2 regions of the Methylobacter sp. Wu1 genome follow, and region 2 is predicted to be linked to the other one. Evidence: riboswitches for the same ligand, from Rfam matches in the RefSeq annotation. Region 2 holds a riboswitch; the other holds the start of a gene.

Region 1 (7,877 bases), on a different contig from region 2:
TGTCCGTCGCGCGCATGAAAGGCCTTGTATTCATTGCCTTCATTGTCGAAAAAAAGCTTGCCGTCCGTTAAAACGCCATCCACATCCAGGATCAGGAGTTTCAGCTTTTTGGCCTTTTCGAGCACGGCCTGCATTTGTCCTGCTTCTGTCATTACACTATTCCCGCATGAATCAAGTCATGCATGTTCAAAGCCCCTATCGCGCATCGATGCCCGTCGACGACAATCAATGCGTTGATTTTTTTCTGTTCCATGATGCGCATGGCTTCGGCGGCGAGCATATCGGCCGTAATCACGGTGCAATGCGGCGTCATGACTTCGGTAATGGCGGTACGGTGAATGTCCAGATTCCGCCCCAGCATGCGCCGCAAGTCGCCGTCGGTAAAAATCCCCACCACCCGGTTATCGGCATCGACGACCGCAGTCATGCCCAGTTTTTTTTCGGTCATTTCCAGCAGCGCCTCGCTGATCAATGCCGTCTCCGGAACGGACGGCACTTTACTGCCGGCATGCATGATATCGCTCACCATCAATAATAGCCGCTTTCCCAAACTGCCGCCGGGATGCGACAAGGCAAAATCATCGCGCGTAAATCCGCGCGCTTCGAGCAATGAAACAGCCAAGGCATCGCCCATTACCAGCGCCGCGGTTGTACTGGAAGTCGGCGCCAGTCCCAATGGACAGGCTTCCTGCTCAACACCGACATGAATGTGGACCGTTGCAAATTTAGCCATCGTGGAAGCGGGGTTTCCGGTCATTGCGATTAAAGGCACGCCCAAACGCTTGATAATCGGCAGGATAGTCAAAACTTCGCCGGTTTCGCCGGAATTTGACAGCGCCAGCACCACGTCCTGGCGCGTAATCATGCCCAGATCGCCATGGCTGGCTTCGCCCGGATGCACAAAAAAAGCCGGCGTTCCCGTACTTGCCAGCGTCGCGGCAATCTTGCCGGCGATATGCCCTGACTTGCCCATACCCGTAACGACAACGCGGCCGGTACAATTGAACATCAACTTGCAGGCGGCAACAAAATCATCATTGATCTGCTCGGCCAATGCAGCAATCGCGCGATTTTCCACCTGGATGACAGCCAGCGCCAGTTCGCGGAGCTTTTGATCATGTATCTTCATGTTCTGCCGGCAATATCAAACGCCAACCGCGCTTTGATAAAGAACCCATCCATAGACAGTATAGACCGACACTAAGCCGAACCCTTCCATGCGACTGATATGCCCGGCTTTTGAAATGCCATAACCCAAAATAAACAATGCGCCGGTAAAAGCCAGCATGACCGGAAAATCGCGAGTCAGCACGCTCTCGGCAACCGGCCCCGGCGCCAGCACGCCCGGCACTGAATAAACAGCCAGCAGATTATAGATATTCGAACCGACGACGTTTCCGACCGCCAGATCATCCTCACCTTTCAAAACACTGCCGATTGATGCGGCCAATTCCGGCAGGCTCGTGCCTACAGCAACGATCGTCAGGCCAATCACTACATCGCTGACGCCAAAAAACTGAGCGATATTGACCGCTGACATCACCAATACGCGAGAGCTCAGCAATAACCCAACCAATCCAAACCCAAAGTAAAGCCACGCTTCTTTATTAGGCAAATTCTCGGACAGTTCGGCTTCCATCTCCTCGCCTAAAAGATCATGTTGTTTTTCATTAGATGCTGTACGGATCAACCACCCTGTAAAGGTGATCAAACCTACCAGCATCAAGGCGCCATCGAAAAAATCCCAGCCATCCAGGGACAGCAGGTAAGCGCCGATACTGAGAGCCATCAATACCGGCAATTCTCTTTTTAAAATGCCGGAATGAAACGCCAAAGGCGCCACCAGCGCCGTAGAACCCAGGATCAAACCGATATTGGCTATATTGGAACCCAATGCGTTGCCTATGGCCAGACCGGCATTTCCCTGCCATGAAGCAATGGTTGATACCAGGATTTCCGGCGCAGATGTGCCCACGCTGACTATCGTCAAACCGATGAGCAATGGAGAAATGCCGAGATTTCTGGCAATGGAGGCCGTTCCCGTAACGAATTTATCCGCTGAATAGACTAAAACAGCCAATCCTGCTAGCAGAGCAATAAAGTTGATGACCATGGAGTTCCAGCTCAAAAATTGCTTATTATGCCATGTTTATCTCATTCATGTACTATGCATGACAACCCCTTTGTCATGACTTCACGCATGTCGAAGCTGACCGGCGCAGCACCGTGACTCATGGCGAGAACAAATACATTACCCTTGAATTAATGCCACAGCAGATCAACTACCGGCGGAACAATCATCGCCTGTTGTTGAATCGATTGACTCGAAACATGCCGCCTCATATAATCAGTCCGGTTTTATGGTTCCCGCAAACAGCGGGTGAAACTGGAAGTCGGTTAAAAGCCGACGCTGCCCCCGCAACGGTAGGTGATTGCCATCACAAGCCCGGAGACAGGCCTGAAACTGTAACAGCAGTATTGCGGAGGGCGATCTGTCACACGTCAGCTTTTGGCTTGTCGTTCTACGCTGTTATTTTAATTAACCAAACGCGGGATCGACAATCATGCAAACCTATTCCACGACAACAGCAGCTTTTTCCTCAAAGTTTCTGCCCGGCTTAAGCGCCCTCGCATTGGGCCTGACCATTATTCTAGGCGTCGGCTTCATGCAGGACGCCGGCAATTATCTGCATAACGCCGCCCACGACAGTCGCCACAGCGCTGCTTTCCCTTGCCATTGATATGGCCGATTTTCGCAAATTGTTTGCGGTCTCGCTGCTGGCCGGGATTTTGGCCGGCCTGCTGCTTAGCTTGTTGCAACACTATCAGACCCAGCCTTTGATCCTGGCCGCGGAACGCTTTGAAGCGCCTGACGCCGATCAAGCGCATGACTGGCACCCCGAAGACGGTTGGCAGCGCGCAGCTTTTACCCTGCTCTTTAACTGCCTGAGCGGCTTAGGCTTTGCGCTAATGCTCAGCACGGCGATGTACTGTCAGGGCGCCAGCGGGCATATGCGCGGGTTGTTATGGGGCATGGCCGGTTACCTGGTGTTCTTCGTCGCCCCGGCATTGGGCTTGCCGCCGGAACTGCCGGGCACCGACAGCGCCGCATTGCACAACCGGCAAGCCTGGTGGCTGTTTACGGCGGCAACCACCGCGGCCGGCCTGTTCGGCTTGTTTTTCGGCAAAAACCGCTGGCTGCAAGCCGGCAGCATTATTCTGCTGCTGGTCCCGCATCTGATCGGCGCCCCGCATCCCGATGCCGTGCAAGCACTGGCTCCCGAGCCTTTGCAGCAACGTTTTATCTGGATGTCTGCTGTCGATAACGCACTTTTCTGGCTGGCTCTGGGCGTTTTCTCAGGTTGGCTCTTACCCAAATTCAGACTTTAATTCATGACATCTCCATCAGCCCGACATTGCCCGGCCATGCTAATCAGCGCCCCTGCGTCCGGACAAGGCAAGACCACCATTACCGCCGCACTGGCCTATTATCACCGCCAGCAAAACCGCAAAGTCAGGGTATTCAAGACCGGCCCCGACTTCATCGATCCGCAAATCCTGGCCCATGCCTCGGGACAACCGGTGTATCAGCTGGATTTGTGGATGATGGGCGAAGCGCATTGCCGAGAACTGCTGTACCGCGCCGCCGCCGACGCCGACGTCATCCTGATCGAGGGCGTGATGGGCTTGTATGATGGCGACACCAGCAGCGCCGATCTGGCTCAGGCATTATCCGTGCCTGTCGCAGTAGTGATCGATGCCCAGGGCATGGCGCAAACCTTTGCCGCCGTCGCGTATGGCCTGGCCAATTACCGGCCGCAACTGCCGTTTGCCGGGGTAATCGCCAACAAGGTCGGCAGCCCTGGCCACGCCAAACTGCTTGAAGAAGCGCTGCCGGATGCGATGCCGCTGCTGGCAGTGATGGCGAAAGACGGAACGATCGGTTTGCCGTCGAGGCATCTCGGTTTGCTGCAGGCCGATGAAATCGGCGATCTCGACCTGCGACTGGCGCGCGCCGCCGAATTGCTGAGCAGTCTCGCGCCCTGCCGTTTGCCGGACAGCGTGGCTTTTGAGCCTGTCGAGGCCATGCCGCTGCCGCGTCTGCTGGCTGGCAAGCGCATTGCCGTCGCCCGCGATGCAGCGTTTTCGTTCATTTACCAGGCCAATCTCGATTGTCTTCAGGCCATGGGCGCGGAACTGCGGTTTTTCTCGCCATTGACCGACAGCGGCCTGCCGAACGCCGATAGCCTGTATTTACCCGGCGGCTATCCGGAACTGCATTTGCAGACCCTGGCCGATAATCTGGCGATGAAGCAGGCCCTGCAGGCCCATCATCGGGCCGACAAACCGATTTACGCCGAATGCGGCGGCTTTTTGTATTTGCTGAACAGCCTGGAAGACCGTGACGGCAACCGCGCGAAAATGGCCGGCCTGCTGCCCGGCAGCGCCCGGATGCAGAGCCGACTGGTCAATCTCGGCATGCACAGCTTGCAGTTGGAGCAAGGCGAGATCCGCGGCCACAGCTTTCATCATTCACAACTGGAAACGACCATGGAGCCGTTGACCCTGTCCGTACCGCAACGCAGCTTCGGTCACGGTGAAGGTTTTTTTCGTTCCGGACGCTTGCAGGCCTCTTACCTGCACAACTATTTTCCATTTAATCCGCAGCTCGCCGCAGGGTTCTTCTCATGAGTGACCAATCTGTAGTCTGGTTTGTCGGCGCAGGCCCTGGCGATCCCGATTTAATCACCGTCAAAGGCCGTGACCTGATCGCCAGAGCCGACGCCATCCTGTTCGCCGGCTCCCTGGTGCAGGCGGCGGCGACGCAATGGGCGCCGAGCCATTGCCTGATCAAGGATTCCAAGGACATGACGCTGGAACAGATCACCGATTGGCTGATCGATCAGGCCGAGCCAGGAAAAACCGTCATCCGCCTGCAAACCGGCGACCCCGGCCTCTATGGCGCGTTGATCGAAATGGTGCAGCCACTGGATGCGGCCGGCATCGCGATCGAAGTGGTGCCGGGCGTATCGTCGGCAATGGCGGCCATGGCTTGCGCGGTGGAGAGTCTGACCTTGCCGGAAGTGACGCAGACAGTGATCCTGACCCGCGTCGAAGGTCGCACGCCGATGCCTGAAGGCGAATCCCTGCAAGAACTGGCCAGCCATCACACCACGCTGTGCCTGTTTTTATCGATCACGCTGCTGCCCACCATCGAACGCGAGCTGAAAGCGGCCGGCTGGGCCGACGATGCGCCGGTGCTGGTGGTGCACAAGGCCAGCTGGCCCGGCGAACAGCAGATTATCCGCGGCACGCTGGCCGATATCCGTGAGAAATGCCGCACCGCCAAAATCAACAGCCAGGCAATGATCATCGTCAGTCCCACGCTGGGCGCCCGCCATTGGCCTTCCCTGAAAAAATCCAAGCTCTACGATGCCGGCTTCAGCCACCGCTTCCGGCGCGGCGTGCGTGCAAATTCCGAGGATCAATCATGACGACGACCATTCTACTGGTCGGCCACGGTTCGCGTAACCAGGCCGGCAACGACGAGATTCAGAATTTCCGGCAGCAATGGCAGGCCCTGCATCCGGACTGGCGCATCGAACTGTGCTACATCGAGCTGGCCGAGGTGCTACTGGACGAGGGCCTGTGCCGCGCGGCACAAGGCGCCTGCAAGGTCATCGTCGTGCCGCTGATCCTCAGCGCCGCCGGTCACGTCAAAGCCGAAATCCCCGAGCATATCGCAAAAGCCCGCGAGCGCTTTCCCGAAGTCGAATTCATCTACGCGCCGCATATCGGCGCCAACGAAGATATCTTGAGAATTCTGGAAAAGAATCTGAAAAGCGTGATGCATACCTTGGCGATGCCGGACCCCAAAACCACCGGCGTCATCATTCTGGGGCGCGGCTCTTCGGACCGGGTCGCCAACGGCGAACTGGCGAAAATGGCGCGCTGGCTTTACGAACTCACCGAACACGAACTGGTCGATGTGGCTTTTACCGGCATCACCCATCCTCGCCTGGAGAGCATCGTTCAGCGCCAGGTGCGGCTGGGCATGACCCAAATCGCCATTCTGCCTTACTATCTGTTTACCGGCCTGCTGATCGAGCGCATCGCGCTGCAGGTCGCGCGACTGCAGAGCCAATACCCGCAAACTGCCATCGCCTGCGGCAACTATTTCGGCTTCGACAAGAAAATCTTCACGCTGCTCGATCAGCGGGTTGCGGAGGCCATCGCCCCGAACGCGCCGAAAATGCTGGAGTGCGACGGCTGCCAGTACCGCGAACAGGCCATGCAGTACGACCACCATCACCATCATTAAACAGATCGTCATGAGCAACAATATCCAGACCGAACAACTGACCCAGGCCGGCCAGCAGATCGAACACGACTCCTTCGCCATCGTCGACCGCGAAGCCGGCAGTCATGCCTATTCCGATGGGCAATGGCAAATCGTCCGGCGCATGATCCATGCCACTGCCGACTTTGAATTCAACGGCCTGGCCGAGTTCTCCGACAATGTGGTAGAAGCCGGCATTCAGGCGATTCTGGACGGCGCGCCAATCGTTGCCGACGTGGAAATGATTTGCGTCGGCCTGTCGCAGCCGCGCCTGAAGCATTTCGGCATCCAATCCCATCAATTCATCGCCGACGACGACGTGATCGAGGCGGCAAAGCAGATCAACAGCACCCGGGCCGTGCAGGCCATACGCAAGGCCCAGCGCCTGGGCCTGCTGGACGGCGGCATCGTTGCGGTCGGCAATGCGCCGACCGCCTTGCTGGAAGTCGTGCGCATGATCGATGAGGAAGACGTCAAGCCGGCGCTGATCGTCGGCATGCCGGTCGGCTTCGTTTCCGCCGCCGAATCCAAGGATGCCCTCAGCCGCCTGCAGGACGTACCGTGGATCATCACCCGCGGCCGCAAGGGCGGTTCAACGCTGGTGGTCGCAGCGCTGCATGCCTTGTTGAGTCTGGCTGAAAGCCGGCAAAGAACCGATTAGCGTGATGATGGCGGAAAAGAAACCGAAAGGCACCCGCAAGGGCTACACCACTGGCGCCTGTTCGGCGGCAGCGGCGCGGGCGGCGGTGCAGGGATTGCTGGACGGCAAGGTGCCGGACAGCGTCGAATGCCTGCTGCCCAACGGCCAGTTGGTCGCATTCAAGGTTGAAGAAGGCTATTGCCGCGACGGCTCGGCGCATGCGGTGGTCGAGAAAGACGCCGGGGATGACCCCGACTGCACCAACCACGCCCGACTCACCGCCGACGTGGCATGGACAGCCCGGCCCGATACGCTGGAGCTGAAAGGCGGTGCCGGCATAGGCACTGTCACCCGCCCCGGCCTGGGGCTGGCGGTCGGAGGGCCCGCCATCAATCCGGTGCCGCGCAAGAATATCGAAGACAACATTCGTCTGATCGCCGCCGAACAGTTACGGCACCGAGGATTGCAAGTCACGCTGTCTGTTCCCGATGGCGAGGAAATGGCAAAAAAAACCCTCAACTATCGTTTGGGTATTATCGGCGGCATCTCGATTCTGGGCACGACCGGCATCGTCCACCCGTATTCCACCGCCGCTTTTCGCGCCAGCGTCGTGCAGGGCGTCGAAGTGACTGCCCGTCAGGGACAGGATACCGTGGTGCTGACTACCGGCGGCCGTACCGAAAAATTCGTGATGCAGGAACTGCCTGAGCTGGACGAGAGCTGTTTCGTGCAAATGGGCGACTTTCTCACGCCGGCCCTGGATGCGGCCGATCGCTGCGGCATCCACAACATCGTCATCGGCGGCATGGTCGGCAAGCTGACCAAAATGGCGCAGGGCGAAACCATCACCCATGCCGGCCGCAATCCGGTCGACGTCGAACTGGTCGCTGACATCGC
Region 2 (7,877 bases):
GTGCCCACATCAAGCGCTCCGAACGATTTGGATAGGTCGAATGTCAGGGTTTTCTCGGCGCGTCGCGGCAGGCGGGCATTGGTTTCCCGGTTTTTGGGGCTTAACAGATCGAGGCCCAGCTTGCCGTCCCAGCCCAGCCACTGCTTGCTGATTTCAACTTCAATACCGTCGATTTGCGCCTTGCCGATGTTTTCCGCACTGAATTGAAATGTGACCGGATTCGTGACCGGCGTGATCAGGTTGTCGATGTTGGTATGGTAGGCCCGCACTTCCCATTGCAGCCAGTGGTCGCCGGCAAGCCCCGCTTCGAACGAGGTCGATTTTTCCGGTTTCAGGTTGGCATTGCCATAATTCGGAAAATAAAGATCGTTGAACGTCGGCGCCTTGAAGGCATTGCCGAAGCTGGCAAAAGGGCTGATGCCGAAGTCTGAGTTATAGCGCCAGCCGAAATTGCCGGTAACATAATCGCCGAAAGCCTCATTTTCATCCCAACGCAACGAGGCATTGACAAAGTGATTATCCAGCACGCGGCTGTGCAACTCCGTGAACACGCCGACATCATAGCGGGACTTTTCCTTATAAGGCGTTGTGCTGTCCACTTCATCGACGCGATAATCCGTACCGGCAATCAATTGATGGTTATCAGATAAGGTGAAATTATTCAGCCAGGTGGTGTTCCAGCGCGTCGTGTTGAAACGGCTGGTGAATGAACCGTCGGGCGCAAACTGGTCGCTGTCATCGCGGCTTTGGCCTAAACGTAATGTTGACCGCCAGTCCTCCATAAAATCCATGCTGGCGGAGGTGCCGACAACCTGGTCGACGAATTTGGTTTTATTCTGGGCGTTGCCATCGTATTCGTTTTTGCCTTCGGCACGCATGAAAAACGCTTCTACTTCGGCGTTATTGTCGAAGCGGTGGCCAAGCCGCGCATTCAAGCCTGTGTTGCGGTAGCCGTCTTTGTCGGGCTGATCGAAACCGAAACGCCCCGGAATCGGTTCACGGTTATTAAAGCCCTGAGAGTTGAAATGCGATGCGCCCAGGCTGTACCAGCTGTTTTTCCATTTGCCGCTGACCGTGCCGGACGTCTTGATCGTATCGTATGATCCGCCGCCGGCGTCCACGCTGAAACTGGGCTTTTCTTCCTGGCTGCCTTTGCGCGTAAAAATCTGGATGACGCCGCCTATCGCTTCCGAGCCGTACAGGCTCGATTGAGGACCTTTGATGATCTCCACCCGTTCGATCTGATCGATGGGAATAAACTGAAACGGCGTCGTGCCGGCAGTGGCTGAACCGACCTTGATGCCGTCGATCAGAACCAGCACATGATCGGAATTGGTGCCGCGCATGTATACGCTGGTATTTTGGCCATAGCCGCTTTGCGCCATATCGATGCCGGTCGTATTTCGTAACAGTTCCGGCAGGGTTTTTGACTGTAGACGTTCGATATCGGCCCGCGTATAAACTGTTGATGCAGCCGCCAACTGGTCTTTGGGCGTTTCCGTTCGTGTGGCCGTTATGATCATTTCGGGTAAATTGAGTGAATTGTCCGCCTGGGTTTCCCGAGCCTGTAACGGGCTGTTAAAACCTGCCAACACTAATGAACCGACTATGAATTTTTGCATGTGTCCTCTGCGCCGCCCGCGCATCAAGGTTGTGTGTAATTACAACGGAGGACAAAAGAAGACGACAGGGATGTGCGGTCTTTTTCGTAGACAGCCCTCCGCTGTACCGAATTAAACTTTCGGGCCGGTCTCCGGGCTTATAAGTGGCATGGGCCTGAATCGTCACCTTCCCGTGCATGACACAGTGGCATTTTAACGATTCTTTTACTTATCTACCGTTGCGGGGGCAGCGTCGGCTTTGGCAGGACCTGACCGACTTCCCGTTTAACCATCAGCTGTAAAATCCGATGGAACCTGAAAGCAGGCGGCAATTATAAGGGGTAACCGGGATAAAGCAAATTAATGCTGACTGCGTATGCCTCAAGCAATCGGTATTGGAGAAAATATGCAATGGTCCGGTTTGAAGCAGACCGTAGTTTATGTATTTTCTAAGTCTGGTGATCAGGCTTAAAGAGCGCAGTATTTATTGTGAAAAAATTACACTGCTTATTGTGAAAAATTACATTGTTGATCGAAATCTATAAAGGATAAGATTCTGTTTGAGATAGATTGAAATATCTCTGCTTTAGCATGCTCTATATTATAAATTCCTCATTCAATCCAAATTTAAACTTCAGGAGGCAGATAATGCGTCTAAATTTAGCCATAATCGCGGCTTTGCTACCGATCCATCTCGTCTTTGCAGCGGATAATCCCGTGTTGCAGGGCGATTCATTGGCAATCTCTCATGTCGATACGCCTGAGCAGGTCGGACAATATCGGGATGCCAGGTTTCAACGGAATGAAAAAGACGGTACCTGGACATTGTCAGGCATGACAGAAACCCAATTGGCGACGGTAGAAAAAGTCGAAGTAATCAAAATTCGCTCTCGTCCTGTGCAAATATTTCTAAAGGTGAGCGGCTATCTTCCTAGCCCCTGTTATCAACTGGAGCAGGCCGGCCAACGCTATGAGCCTGTCTTCGGCATACCGGAAGCTAACTTGCCGGCGGGACGGTTCGAAGTGGCGCTGGGGCTTGTTCCGCTGCAAACTTTTGTTGCGTGCGCTCAGGTCATCGAGCCGTTCGAACGCGTTATTCCTCTGCCTGTTTACGGGCTGAGTCAGGGGACTTACGAATTCGATGTCAATGGCATTACGGGGTCGTTTCGGTTAAATACTGATAGCAATCTGCCGGTTTTTTACGGCTCGAAAGACAGCCCCATCCGTGTATTGGACGGCATCGTTCCCTCTAAATAATCAGCAGGCAACGATCAGCTTTAACCAATAAATTCGAAGTGAGTGGAATTCAGAATGGCTCTCGCGCAGGGTTTTTTGAATTCCACCGCTTAATCTACGGGCTAGTGAAAGTGGATTATCGCTCTACCGCTGGCAGTCACTGCAAAATACCGTTGACCGGTTGGATAATCTGATTTCCTTTAAAATTTGTTGGCACCGGGTACAAGGCAGCCCGACGCGCCCGTAGACATTGAGTTGTTGCTGAAAATAACCCGGCTTTCCGGCTTCATTGACAAAATCGCGCAACGTCGTACCGCCTTGTTCAATAGCCTGGCGCAAGATCGCTTGAATACAGCCAGCCAGTTTCTGATAGCGGGTCAAGGAGATTTTTCCCGCCTGGCGCGCAGGGTGTATGCCGGCCATGAATAAGGCTTCATTGGCGTAGATGTTGCCGACGCCGACGACGATGTGGCTGTCCATAATGAATGATTTGATGGGCGTTTTCTTGTTTCTGGATAGATCATAGAGAAGATCGCCGCTGAAATCCTCCTGCAGCGGTTCGGGGCCCAAATCTTTGAGCAAGGGATGCTGTTCGGCCGGTTCCGTCGTCCACAACACCGCGCCGAACCGGCGCGGATCATTGAAGCGCAGGATGATTTCGTCCGCGAAAATAAAATCGATATGGTCGTGCTTGCCGGCCGTCTGGCCGTCGGAGATGATCCGCAAGCTGCCGGACATGCCCAAATGCAGCAGCAGCGTGCCGGCATCGGTCGCAAGCAACAGGTATTTCGCTCTTCTGGAAACCGTTTGTATGCGCAGCCCTTTCAAGGTTTGCTCGAGATTTTCCGGTACGGGCCAGCGCAGCCTGGGCTGGCGGATAATGACGCGTTTGACGGTTTGCCCTTCAATATAAGGCGTTATGCCGCGTCGGGTCGTTTCAACTTCGGGTAATTCAGGCATGAAAATAAAGCTAAAGCATTATAGGGAGCTGTATTTTATTTATTAAAGCATAAGGCCACGAAAAATACAGAGGACGCAAAGCTTTAATCGGTTTTTACCGCTGTTTACGTTTGCGCCAGACGAAAAAACCGGAGCCCGCTAGCAATAACGGTATGACAACCAGAAAGCCAAAACCGATGACCGCAACGGAAGTTTCCGTTAATTGCAGGGTTTTATCGGTAGCGGTCTTGGCCGGGATGTCGATAAACTGGTCTTCATGGATCAGCCAGTTGACGATTCTAAGGCCCATGTCCAGATTGCCGACATTGCCGATATAGGCATTGGACAAAAAGTCACCGTCGCCGACAACGACGATGCGTTGCTGGTTTTTACCGTTGACAGTGCGCGTCAATGCATAAGCTACGGGCAACGGGCCTTGTTTTTCGTCGCTGTCGGCATCAAAACGGACATCTCCGTTGATAGGGCCGGTTTCTGTCCAGGATTGCTGTGCGCTGTCGAATAGGGCTTCAGCCTGGAAATTCGACTCCGCATCCATCTCCAGCGCCGCGGCCGCGGGATAGATCGTGGTGGTTTGAAAGCCTTGGGTAACGGCGTGTTGCGCATATTCCGCGACAAGGACAAAGCTCGGATCGGTAATGCCGTAAAGCTTGGTGCTGCCGTCCATAATGGCGCCTGGCAATCGGTGGATGCCCAGGCGCTGTTCCAGCATATCCAGATGCTTGGCATCAGGATCGGTCAGCACGAGCAGATTGCCGCCTTGTTCTATGTAGCGTTTGATGATTTCGATTTCATTGGCCAGCAGCGGCACGGCCGGGGCAGTCATGACCAGCAGGGCAGAGTTGTCGGGTATGGCTGGCAGCGTGGCCAGGTTAATGGTTTGGGCATTGATCTTGCGACGGGCCAATTCCTTGCCGAATTGCTCCAGATCAAAATTGGCTTGTCCGTCAATGGCGCGTTCGCCGTGGCCGGTCAGGAACGTGATCCAGCGTTCGTGGGCATTGGCCAATTGCAGCAGGGCATTGGTCAATGAGGATTCATCAACAAAGGTTATTTTCTCGGTACGGCCCTGGTAATCGACCAGAATGGCGCCGGCCGCGCCGATATTCAGTGCGCGCGTTTTCTCCGGCTGCGCATCAGGATCTATAAAAGCAAGGCTCAGGTTGGGTTTATGCCGTTTGTAACGATCGATCAATTGCGCAATCTGACTGCGTATTGGCTGATCCGCTTTCATGTAAACCGTGATGGCTATTGGGTCCGGCATGGAGGCGAGCAGTTTGATGGAAGCGGGCGACAGTGTGTTGCCGGCATTGGCGGTTATGTCGGCTTCCAGCGTATAGCGGTTGCTTAACCAGGCCAGTCCGCCGATGACGCTCAATAAGACCAGGGTCAGAAGCAGGTTTTTCAAGCGTATCCGCTGATGTATGCGTTGGGATATCTTCATTTTTGTAAACGGTCGTTATCGAGTCTGCGAATGCTGAGCAGGATGAATGTGCCGGTAAACAGCAGAAAATAGCTGATATCGGCAGTGCTGATCAGGCCGGTTTGAACGTTCTGAAAGTGCCTCAGCAGGGACAGGTATTCAAACAATTCGCTGCGCTGGTCTTCAATGCCCGTGGTCCAGTCTATAAGCCACAGCACCAATAACAGGCCGAATGTGCCCAGGGCGGCGACCGTCGGATGGCCGGCCAGACAGGATACGAAAAGGCCGATGGCGGCGAAAGTCGAAACCAGCAGCAATAACGCCAGCATGTTGGCGAATAATTTGCCGAAATCCAGTTCGCCGCCCGCCAGCAGGGATAACGGCATCAATGCGGTCAGCAGGATAATCAGCAATAACAGGCCGAGCGTGCCCAGATATTTGCCGATGATGATATCGCCGTTGGAAACAGGCGCGGAAAGCAGCAATGACAGGGTTTTGTTTCGGCGTTCCTCGCAGATCAGCCGCATGGTCAACAAGGGCGTCGCCAGTAACAGGATGATGGCCGCGTTGCCGAACAACGGCGTGACGACAATATCGGTCAGCCCCGGCGCCCCTTCAATAGCGGTCAGCTTCGGCTGGAGCATGGTGAAGGTTTCAACCTGGGATAAGAATAAAAAGGCCAGGATAAATTGCAGGATAGCCAATATCGTCCAGGCCATCGGCGATAAAAACAGGGTTTTAAACTCACGCGCAGCAATAGCTAGAATCATAAATCGATCTGTTTCGGCTCTTGGGTCAGGGTAATAAAAATATCTTCCATCGATTGCTTTACAGGTGTCAGTTCCTGTAGGCCCCATCCCGAGGCGATGATGGTCTCGGCAATTCGCTCAACGGTGTTGTCGGTCATGCTGTGATGGATTTTGATCTGATGTTCGGTTATTTTGTCTATGGATGTTACGCCGGGCAACGTCAATAATACGCCTACATTAGGCTCAAGACGCGTAGCGACCCGCAACGTGCCCGTATTCATTTGCCGGTTAAGTCCGGCGATGGTTTCATTCAGAATCAGCCGTCCCTGATGGATGATTTGCACATGCGAGCAGGATTCCTGCACTTCGGTCAGAATATGCGTGGACAGAATGACTCCATGATCCTGGCCCAGTTCGCGGATCAATTCACGGATTTCACGGATCTGTATAGGGTCGAGGCCAACGGTGGGCTCATCCAGTATGATGATTTCCGGGTTGTGCAGGATAGCCTGGGCGATACCGACCCGCTGTTGAAAACCTTTTGACAGATTGGTAATCAGCCGGTCGGCGACATCGCCAAGGCCGCAGCGCTCCTTGGCCTTATCGACAGCCTGCCTGATCGAATGCCGTGGGACGCCATGCAGTTGCGCGCAGTAATGCAAGTATTCCTGCACGCTCAGTTCGCGGTAGAGAGGCGGTGTATCGGGTAAATAGCCCAGGCTCTGCTTGGCCGGTCTGGGTTGGTCGAGCAGATCAAAACCGTTAATTTTAATCTGGCCGGCGCTGGGCGCCAGATTGCCGCACAGCATCTGCATGGTTGTGGTTTTGCCGGCGCCGTTGGGTCCCAGAAAACCCAGAACTTCGCCTTTGGACAGGGTAAAGCTGACATCATGGACGGCGCAATGCTTGCCGTAATAGCGATACAAATGCTCGGCTTCTATAAGAGTTGTCATGTTGGCGGTTAAACTTGTTTCAGCAGGCTTTCCAGTTCGGTTTGAATTTTTTTGCGGAAAAACAGAAATTTCCAACGGGTGCCGCCGCATTGTTTCCATAATATGGCCGAGCGAATGCCTGCCAGCAGCAGTGCGCGTATTTTATTGACTATGTCGGGTCTGGATATATAGGCCGGATTGCCGTTGACCATGATTCTCGGCTGCAGGGTGCTGATGGTGCTGTGGTATATCTCGCCAAGGTTGGCCAGTACATTTTCATGCATCGGTTCGAAATGCCCGCTTTGGATCTGGGCTTTTTCCACGCCGTTTCGTATGGCCTTGATCATGTCCGGACGGCTGGATAGTTGCTTTTCCAGAAAAACCAGGGACGCGGAATAACGCGCCTGTTCAGGGTTGACAATTTTATAACCGGTCATTTGCTCATTAAGTTGTTCAAGTCCCAGTTTTACACCGGACAGGCCGCCATAAACATCGGAAACGCTATCGGAATCGATTTTTAAAATACTGGTAATGCTGGCTTCCATGGCGGCGGCATCGGCCGTGCCGGTTGTTGCCAGTTGTTGAACCAGCGCCGCTGCTTGCGCAATGCCGGCAAGCGCAATAGTTTGGTTGGTAATCGTGTTTAATTGCATGGTTATTTATCGATGTGGAAGCCGGGCAGTTTATATCAAATATGATGTTGCTCAGAACATCTTTTGCCCAGTTGATACTTAGATATAGGTTTTGCTAAAAAACTTTAGATCCAGATCATGAAAAGCCATGGTCTGGCCGAAATGTTCCAGTCATTATAGTTGATAATGCATTGCAGCACTTCTCCGGTTGGCTCTTCGCCCGTTAATATGGCCGAAGTCATGCCGCACGTCAATGTTGACTGGGCAAGCGCTTCTTTATTGGAATACGTCCGATATTGCCCAGGCTGGACAATATATTAATTTGAAAAAGGGTTTGGTCTGTTCGA

What was found. Region 2 has a riboswitch for cobalamin ahead of V2P20_RS14555 (TonB-dependent receptor). Riboswitches for the same ligand answer to the same signal wherever they lie in the genome.
Region 1: another riboswitch for cobalamin. It lies ahead of V2P20_RS06380 (CbtB domain-containing protein); the one in region 2 lies ahead of V2P20_RS14555 (TonB-dependent receptor).

What each region holds. Positions count from the first base shown of each region.
Region 1 is NZ_JAZHOC010000042.1:62,471-70,347, reverse strand. Features, by position in the region: gene kdsC (3-deoxy-manno-octulosonate-8-phosphatase KdsC) at 1-152, opposite strand, end outside; gene V2P20_RS06390 (KpsF/GutQ family sugar-phosphate isomerase) at 152-1,129, opposite strand; gene V2P20_RS06385 (calcium/sodium antiporter) at 1,145-2,113, opposite strand; cobalamin riboswitch at 2,345-2,477, shown strand; gene V2P20_RS06380 (CbtB domain-containing protein) at 2,565-2,741, shown strand; gene V2P20_RS06375 (CbtA family protein) at 2,743-3,390, shown strand; gene V2P20_RS06370 (cobyrinate a,c-diamide synthase) at 3,394-4,692, shown strand; gene cobM (precorrin-4 C(11)-methyltransferase) at 4,689-5,495, shown strand; gene V2P20_RS06360 (sirohydrochlorin chelatase) at 5,492-6,322, shown strand; gene V2P20_RS06355 (precorrin-8X methylmutase) at 6,333-7,001, shown strand; gene V2P20_RS06350 (cobalt-precorrin-5B (C(1))-methyltransferase) at 7,006-7,877, shown strand, end outside.
Region 2 is NZ_JAZHOC010000067.1:24,393-32,269, forward strand. Features, by position in the region: gene V2P20_RS14555 (TonB-dependent receptor) at 1-1,622, opposite strand, end outside; cobalamin riboswitch at 1,727-1,935, opposite strand; gene V2P20_RS14560 (hypothetical protein) at 2,250-2,858, shown strand; gene mutM (bifunctional DNA-formamidopyrimidine glycosylase/DNA-(apurinic or apyrimidinic site) lyase) at 2,982-3,797, opposite strand; gene V2P20_RS14570 (GldG family protein) at 3,892-5,202, opposite strand; gene V2P20_RS14575 (ABC transporter permease subunit) at 5,235-5,987, opposite strand; gene V2P20_RS14580 (ABC transporter ATP-binding protein) at 5,984-6,919, opposite strand; gene hflD (high frequency lysogenization protein HflD) at 6,928-7,551, opposite strand.